Regions from separate parts of the Rhizobium sp. NPDC090275 genome, predicted to be linked through region 1. Evidence: riboswitches for the same ligand, from Rfam matches in the RefSeq annotation. Region 1 holds a riboswitch; the other holds the start of a gene.

Region 1 (3,594 bases):
TACTGCTGGTAGGGAATGCTGCCATAAGGCAGGAAGGCATTCGAGAAGCCGGTCAGCGCCTCGAATTCGACATTGGCGGTCATGCCGCCGAACTCGGGCGAAAAGACGTGGCCGGACTGTGCCGCGCGGATCGTCGGCATCGGGTCTTCGGAGAATTTCAGCGTCTTGAGGCGCGTCGGGTCCCAGAAAGATTCGCTCATCAGCATGATCACGTCGGGCTTGTCGCTCGGTCCGCTGAGATAGCCGTAGTTGCGTGAGGGAATGGCGTCGAGCGCCTGCGCATTGAGGCCGGCGGGCGAGGCGACGTCGGCCATCGGGATATTGAAGATAAAGGCGAGAATGAAGCCGTTGCTACGGTAGTTCTCTTTCTGGTCCCACATCATCGGCACGACCTGAAGGCGGTCGCGGATATAGGAATATTGCGAGTAATCCATCAGCGAGCCGAAGGCGGCGATGACGGGAACAGTCAGGCAGAGATTACGGATGCGGTTGCGGCGCGCCATCTTCGGCAGGCGACGCCAAGCGTAACGCCATGCGAGCACGAGGCCGGTGACGGAGAGCAGAATGCCGACGGCAACCGCGATAGCCGTCATCGGGCGGTCGCGGACCATGACCGGAAGCAGTTCGAGGATCTGGCGGCCGAACAGCATGTCCGAGGGATAGAGCGGATCGGAGAGATAGTGCTGTTTCTGATTGGAGACGAGCGCCGGCATGAGCACGAGCGGCAGGACGACCAGTGCAGAGAGGAAACGGCGGCCGAGGATCGCATCGACGCAGAGCATCACGATGGTCAGCATGACGACCGTGGTCATGCCCGGGCGGGCCGTGGAAGACAGAAAGGCGCCCACGTCGGTTGCGCCGCCGCGCGCGATCACTTCGACAGAGAAGGTTGCAAGCAACGCCATCACGGCGGTCAAGGCGACTGCAATTGCGCCGCGCAGGATGGAAGGGCGGGTATCCGCGCCAACGCCACCATAGAGTGCCGCCTCGCGCATTGCCGCTCCGGACTTGAAAACTTGCGCGATCAATGGCGGAACTCCAGCGTCATCATAACGTCATCGAACTGTCACATCTTCGTCATGAACGCTAGATGAACCATTGTTGTTTCGCGGCCTTAACGCTTTTTTGATCACAAACTTTTCGGTGGCCGGTTGCCTGATTTCGCGCGGGCTCGGGATGAGGAGTGCCATTGCCGCGCGCGGGCGATCCTTGCGTGCCTTAATTAGCTGTCGTAGGTCATGGATATGTTCGCGTCAGAGGAGAGTTTGCATGCGCAGTTCCGTCGAGATCTACAACGTCAAGACGGGCGAGGCCCGTGTGATCTGGCAGACCGAGAGGTTGGTCGAAGCGCCCAACTACGCTCCTGACGGTAGCTATCTCCTGCTCAACGACGAGGGCCTGCTCTACCGGCTGGCGCTCGACGGGTCTGCCAAGGTGGCGCATGTCGATACCGGCTTTGCGACCGCCTGCAACAACGACCACGGGATTTCGCCCGATGGCAAAAGGATCGTCATCTCCGACAAGGTCGAGTTCGGCAAGTCGGCGATCTACACGCTGCCGATCGAGGGTGGGGCGCCGCAGCTGGTGACCACCAATCATCCGTCCTACTGGCATGGCTGGTCGCCTGACGGGAAGGACCTCGCCTATTGCGGCATTCGCGGCGACCTGTTCGATATCTACACGATCGACGTGACCGGCGGCGAAGAACGGCGGTTGACGCATGGCGAGGGCCGCAATGACGGGCCGGATTATTCGGCAGATGGGCGCTGGATCTATTTCAACTCCAGCCGCACCGGCCTGATGCAGATCTGGCGCATCCATCCCGACGGAACCGGCGTCGAGCAGGTGACGCACGACAATTACGGCAACTGGTTCGCGCATCCATCCCCGAATAACGACAAGGTCGTGCTGATTTCCTACGATCCCGATGTGTTCGACCATCCGCGCGACAAGCATGTGCGGATGCGGATCATGGATATGGACGGGGGAAATCTGACGACGCTGTTCGAACTCTTCGGCGGGCAGGGATCGATCAATGTTCCAAACTGGTCACCGGATGGTGATGAGTTCGCCTATGTGCGATATTTCCCGGTCGAGGTTTGAGCGATTGCACAAGTCACGGTTTGTCGGCATAGGTGGCGCGTCGGGTGCCCGCAAGCTTGCGGGAGAATCGGGAATTCGGTGCAAGACCGGAACGTGCCCAACGCTGTAAGGCCGACGTCTGCCGCTTGATGCCACTGGCGCTTTGCCGGGAAGGCGTGGCAGACGGATGACGCCAAGTCAGAAGACCGGCCCGACAATCATAGACTGACCGCCTGGACAGCGGCCGGTTGTGTTGTTGGGGATTGACGATGCGACCAGACCAATCTGGCTCTCTTGCGAGAGCTGGTGCCTTTTCGACGAGCGAGCGCGACGCCGTTTACAGAGCCATCGAGACCAGACGCGACGTACGATCGGAATTTCTGCCGGATGCCGTGCCCGATGACGTCATCGGGAGGCTGCTGGCTGCCGCCCATCACGCGCCGTCCGTCGGCTTCATGCAGCCGTGGAATTTCATCGTGGTGCGTGATCAGGCCGTGCGATCCACTGTGTGGGAAGCCTTTTCCAAGGCGAATGCCGAGGCGGCGGAGATGTTTTCCGGCGAGCGGCAGCAGGCCTACCGAAACCTGAAACTCGAGGGCATTCGCACAGCGCCCGTCGGCATCTGCGTGACCTGCGATCCGGATCGCTGCGGCGACGTGGTGCTGGGGCGTACGCATAATAGGCGGATGGATTCTTACTCCACCGTCTGTGCCGTGCAGAACCTGTGGCTTGCGGCGCGTGCCGAAGGCATCGGCGTCGGCTGGGTCAGCATTTTTCACGAGGCGGATTTGAAACGGGCGCTCGGCGTGCCTGATCGGATCGAGATCGTCGCCTGGCTCTGTGTTGGCTATGTCGACCGGCTCTACGAGGAGCCGGAACTCGCCGTGAAGGGCTGGCGGCAGCGGCTGCCGCTGGAAGAGCTGGTGTTTGCGGATCGCTGGGGCGGGGGCGAATAGCGCGCGACGCCCTCTACTGCTTCTGCGCCGGCGGTTGCTGGGGTTGGGCGCCCGGCATGGCGGGGTGTTTCAGGTCAATCGATCCCTGATCGCCCGCCAGAAACTGCGGACCAACTTGGCGCACCTTGCCGGCGCTGGGATCGTAGGGGCGATCGGGGACCTGCGCCTGCGGTGCGGGCTGTTGAGGTGTGGCCGGGCTCTCGGGCTTGGCGGCGGCGGTGTTCGGGGTTTCGATCGTGGTGATCGAGCTCTGAGGCGACGGGGCGCTCACAGACTGGTTGCGGCGCATCTGTTCGTAATAGGCGGGCAGATTGCAGCTGCAGGAGGATTTTTCACCGGGCTTGCGGTTCTTGTAGGCGAATGCGTTCGGCATGGCGCTGTAAGGCGCACCCGTTGAGGCCGAGATCATGTTCTCGCTCTCGCCGCTGGAAACGTCGTGATAGTAGAGCTCTGTTTCGATGCCGGGGCACATCTGCTGGCAGGTGTTGGCGTCGCGGGCGAAATCGAAGGAGGTGGCGTTCGAGCGGATGGGGAAGAAGCCGCCGTCGCAGCTGCG
Region 2 (3,594 bases), on a different contig from region 1:
GGCGAGGCCTGATGTGACGCCGATCAGCGCGCCGGCCAGAACCATGCCCATCTCGCTGCGCCTCAGGAGCGCGCGCATGCGCCCCGCATCGAGCAGTGTGTGTAGCGGGCCGAGCCGTCTAAGATTGATTTTCAGGCGCATGATGGGGAAACTAGGCGGGCGAAAGCCCGTTCAAGGGTGGTAAAGGAGGGGACATTTGCGGTGCTGCGCCGCATGCGCTGCAAATGCGGCAAAAACCCGGCTGACGCAACAAGTTTTTATGACATTAAGTCTCTGATAATAGACGATAAATCTGGTAGAGATGATCGTCTTGGTGTTTGATATCAGTCAATTTGGCTGGTGGCCGCGATTGGCGGTCGATTGACTTCGCAGCCGCGCTTGCCTAACCATGGATCGATAACGGATGGTTCCGGATCGCCAAAAGCGGTGCGGATGAAAAGGGAATGTGACGGGGTGGACCCAACCAGGGCGCCTTCATCACAGCCGACCCCGCGACTGTAGAGCGGTCAGGGTCTTCCGTCCGGCGTCGGATGCTCCCAAGCTGGCTGCCTGCGTGGTGCAGGCGGGCGAGGGGCTGAAGGCGGCGGAAAAGCCACTGGCGACGCAAGCCATGATCAACCGGGGTTGGACGCCTCCTTATCTACGAATCGTCCGCCTTTTCATGATTGCAGCCGGGAAGGCGAGGAAGAACCGATGGCACGATCGGGATGGCCTGCGTGGCTATTCCGATCGTCGCCTGGACCCGCGAGCCAGGAGACCTGCCAATCGTGCCGGGCGCAAAGCCCACCCCTGGGCAAGTGTGCCCAATGCCAGCACGGAGGTTGTCATGGCAGACAATGAGATTTTGGCGTCGGCGTCAGGCCGGACGCGCTCCTTTGAAGTCGTCCACGCATGACGACCGCATCCTCTACGCTTGTTTTAGGTGGCGCCCGCTCCGGCAAGTCGCGCTTTGCCGAACAGCTCGTCATCGACAGCGGCCTTGAGCGCCACTACATCGCCACCGGCCGTGCGTGGGACGAGGAGATGCGTGCGCGGATCGACCAGCACAAGGCCGATCGCGGTGACCTCTGGACGACGCATGAGGAGCCGCTCGATCTCGTCGGCCAACTTGCCGCGATCGACGGCGAGGGGCGGGCGGTGCTTGTCGATTGCCTGACGCTGTGGGTCACCAATCTGATGATGGATGAGCGCGATATGGCGGCGGAATTTGCGGCACTGGCCGCCTGTCTGCCGAAGGCCAAGGCGCGCCTCGTCATCGTTTCCAATGAAGTCGGCCTCGGCATCGTGCCCGAGAACCGGATGGCGCGCGAATTTCGCGACCATGCCGGGCGGCTGCACCAGATGATCGCGGCGGTCGCCGCGGATGTGTATTTTATCGCGGCGGGACTGCCGCTGAAAATGAAGGGTTGAATTGATGAACCAGCAAAAGATCCCCGCCACCGTCATCACCGGCTTCCTCGGCGCCGGCAAGACGACGATGATCCGCAACCTGTTGACCAATGCGGGCGGCAAGAAGATCGCGCTCATCATCAACGAGTTCGGCGATCTCGGCGTCGATGGCGAAGTGCTGAAGGGCTGCGGCGCTGAGAATTGCACCGAGGACGATATCATCGAGCTCACCAATGGCTGCATCTGCTGCACGGTTGCCGACGACTTCATCCCGACCATGAGCAAGCTCCTGGAGCGCGAGAACCGTCCGGACCATATCGTCATCGAAACCTCGGGCCTAGCTCTCCCGCAGCCGCTGGTCGCCGCCTTCAACTGGCCCGACATCCGCACGCAGGTAACCGTCGATGGTGTGATCACCGTCGTCGACAGCGCTGCCGTCGCCGCCGGCCGCTTCGCCGACGATCACGATGCCGTCGACGCCCGCCGCGTTGAGGACGAGACGCTCGATCACGAGAGCCCGATCGAGGAACTCTTCGAAGACCAGCTCACCTGCGCCGACCTGATCGTGCTCAACAAGACCGACCTCATCGACAGCGCCGGCCTTGCCCGCGTCCGCGACGAGGTTGCTTCGCGCACGGCGCGCAAGCCCGCGATGATCGAGGCGAAGAACGGCGACGTGCCGGCAAGCGTTCTGCTCGGCCTTGGCATCGGCACCGAGGAAGATATCGGCAACCGCAAGTCCCATCACGAACTTGAGCATGAGGACGGCACGCCGCATGATCACGACGAGTTCGACAGCTTCGTCGTCGAGCTCGGGCCGATCGCCGATCCGGCCGCCTTTGTCGAAACCCTGAAGGGCATCATTGCCGAGCACGACGTTCTGCGCGTCAAGGGTTTCGTCGACGTTCCCGGCAAGCCGATGCGCCTGCAGCTGCAGGCTGTCGGCAGCCGTATCGACCACTATTTCGACCGCGCCTGGGCTGCCGGCGAGGCGCGCGGCACGCGGCTGGTGGTGATCGGGTTGCATGAGATGGATGAGGGTGCTGTGCGCAAGGCGATCGAGGCGCTTGCATAAGGCAATACGATGCACCTTCTCCTAGCCCAGCAGGGAACGATCAGCGACGGCGAGGAGGCGATCGATCTTGGTCAGTCTCCCGGCGATATCCTGTTCCTCTCCGCCGCCGACACCGAACTGGCGGCGGTAGCGGCTACGCATGGCCGACGAGCAGGTGCGCGGTCGCTGCGCATCGCCAGCCTGATGAGCCTCAAGCATCCGATGTCTGTCGATGCCTATATCGAACGCACGGCGCGGCATGCGAAGCTGATCATCGTCAGGGCGCTCGGAGGGGCCAGTTATTTCCATTACGCGCTCGAGGCGCTGCATGCGGCGGCGGCGCGGCATGGGGCGCTGATTGCGGTGCTGCCGGGAGATTCGAAGCCGGATGCGGGGTTGACGCCGTTTTCGAACGTGCCGCTTGAGGATCTGAATGCGCTCTGGGCCTATCTGATCGAGGGGGGCGATGCGAACACGCATGCGTTTCTCGACTACGCCGAGGCGATGCTGTCAGGGGCTGAGAAGCCGGAGGCGGCAGTGCCGTTGATGAAGGCCGGGATCTGGTGGCCGGGGCGGGGTGTTGTCGGGGTTGAGGAGTGGCGGCTGCTGTCGGCGGGCGGGTTACCCCCCTCTGTCCTGCCGGACATCTCCCCCACAGGTGGGGAGATTGGCTGGGAGCGCCCGCTCGCTCCAACCTCAACTGTCTGGCTGGGAGATAACAACGAGTCGATCTCCCCCCTTGTGGGGGAGATGCCCGGCAGGGCAGAGGGGGGTATCGCGAGTGAGGCGCTAGCCACCGCGAACACCCCCACCATCGCCATCTCCTTCTACCGCGCCCTGGTGCAAAGCGGCGAAACGCGACCCGTCGAGGCGCTGATCGAGGCTCTTCTCGCTCAAGGAATCCGACCGCTGCCGGTCTTCGCCTACAGCCTCAAGGACCCCGTCTCCAAGGGCATCCTCGAAAGCGTCTTCGCGGCCACAAAGCCCGACGTCGTCATCAACACAACAGGCTTCGCGGTCTCTGCGCCCGGTGCGGAGCGGCAGCCAACGGTGCTCGAGGCCAGCGACGCCGTCGTGCTGCAGGCGATCTTTTCCGCATCGTCGAAGGAGGCATGGGAAAGCTCCTCGCAAGGGCTTTCGGCACGCGATCT

Evidence for each region. A riboswitch is a leader RNA that binds a small molecule or an ion and turns the genes downstream of it on or off. The one in region 1 is predicted to bind cobalamin.
Region 2: linked by a shared signal. The riboswitch ahead of cobU (bifunctional adenosylcobinamide kinase/adenosylcobinamide-phosphate guanylyltransferase) and the one ahead of bluB (5,6-dimethylbenzimidazole synthase) in region 1 are both predicted to bind cobalamin.

What each region holds. Positions count from the first base shown of each region.
Region 1 is NZ_JBIVYL010000014.1:25,791-29,384, reverse strand. Features, by position in the region: gene ACIQUB_RS27525 (LTA synthase family protein) at 1-995, opposite strand, end outside; gene ACIQUB_RS27520 (TolB family protein) at 1,270-2,103, shown strand; cobalamin riboswitch at 2,129-2,312, shown strand; gene bluB (5,6-dimethylbenzimidazole synthase) at 2,352-3,038, shown strand; gene ACIQUB_RS27510 (DUF2865 domain-containing protein) at 3,052-3,594, opposite strand, start outside.
Region 2 is NZ_JBIVYL010000001.1:751,270-754,863, forward strand. Features, by position in the region: gene ACIQUB_RS03600 (chloride channel protein) at 1-141, opposite strand, end outside; cobalamin riboswitch at 388-781, shown strand; gene cobU (bifunctional adenosylcobinamide kinase/adenosylcobinamide-phosphate guanylyltransferase) at 892-1,410, shown strand; gene cobW (cobalamin biosynthesis protein CobW) at 1,415-2,464, shown strand; gene cobN (cobaltochelatase subunit CobN) at 2,474-3,594, shown strand, end outside.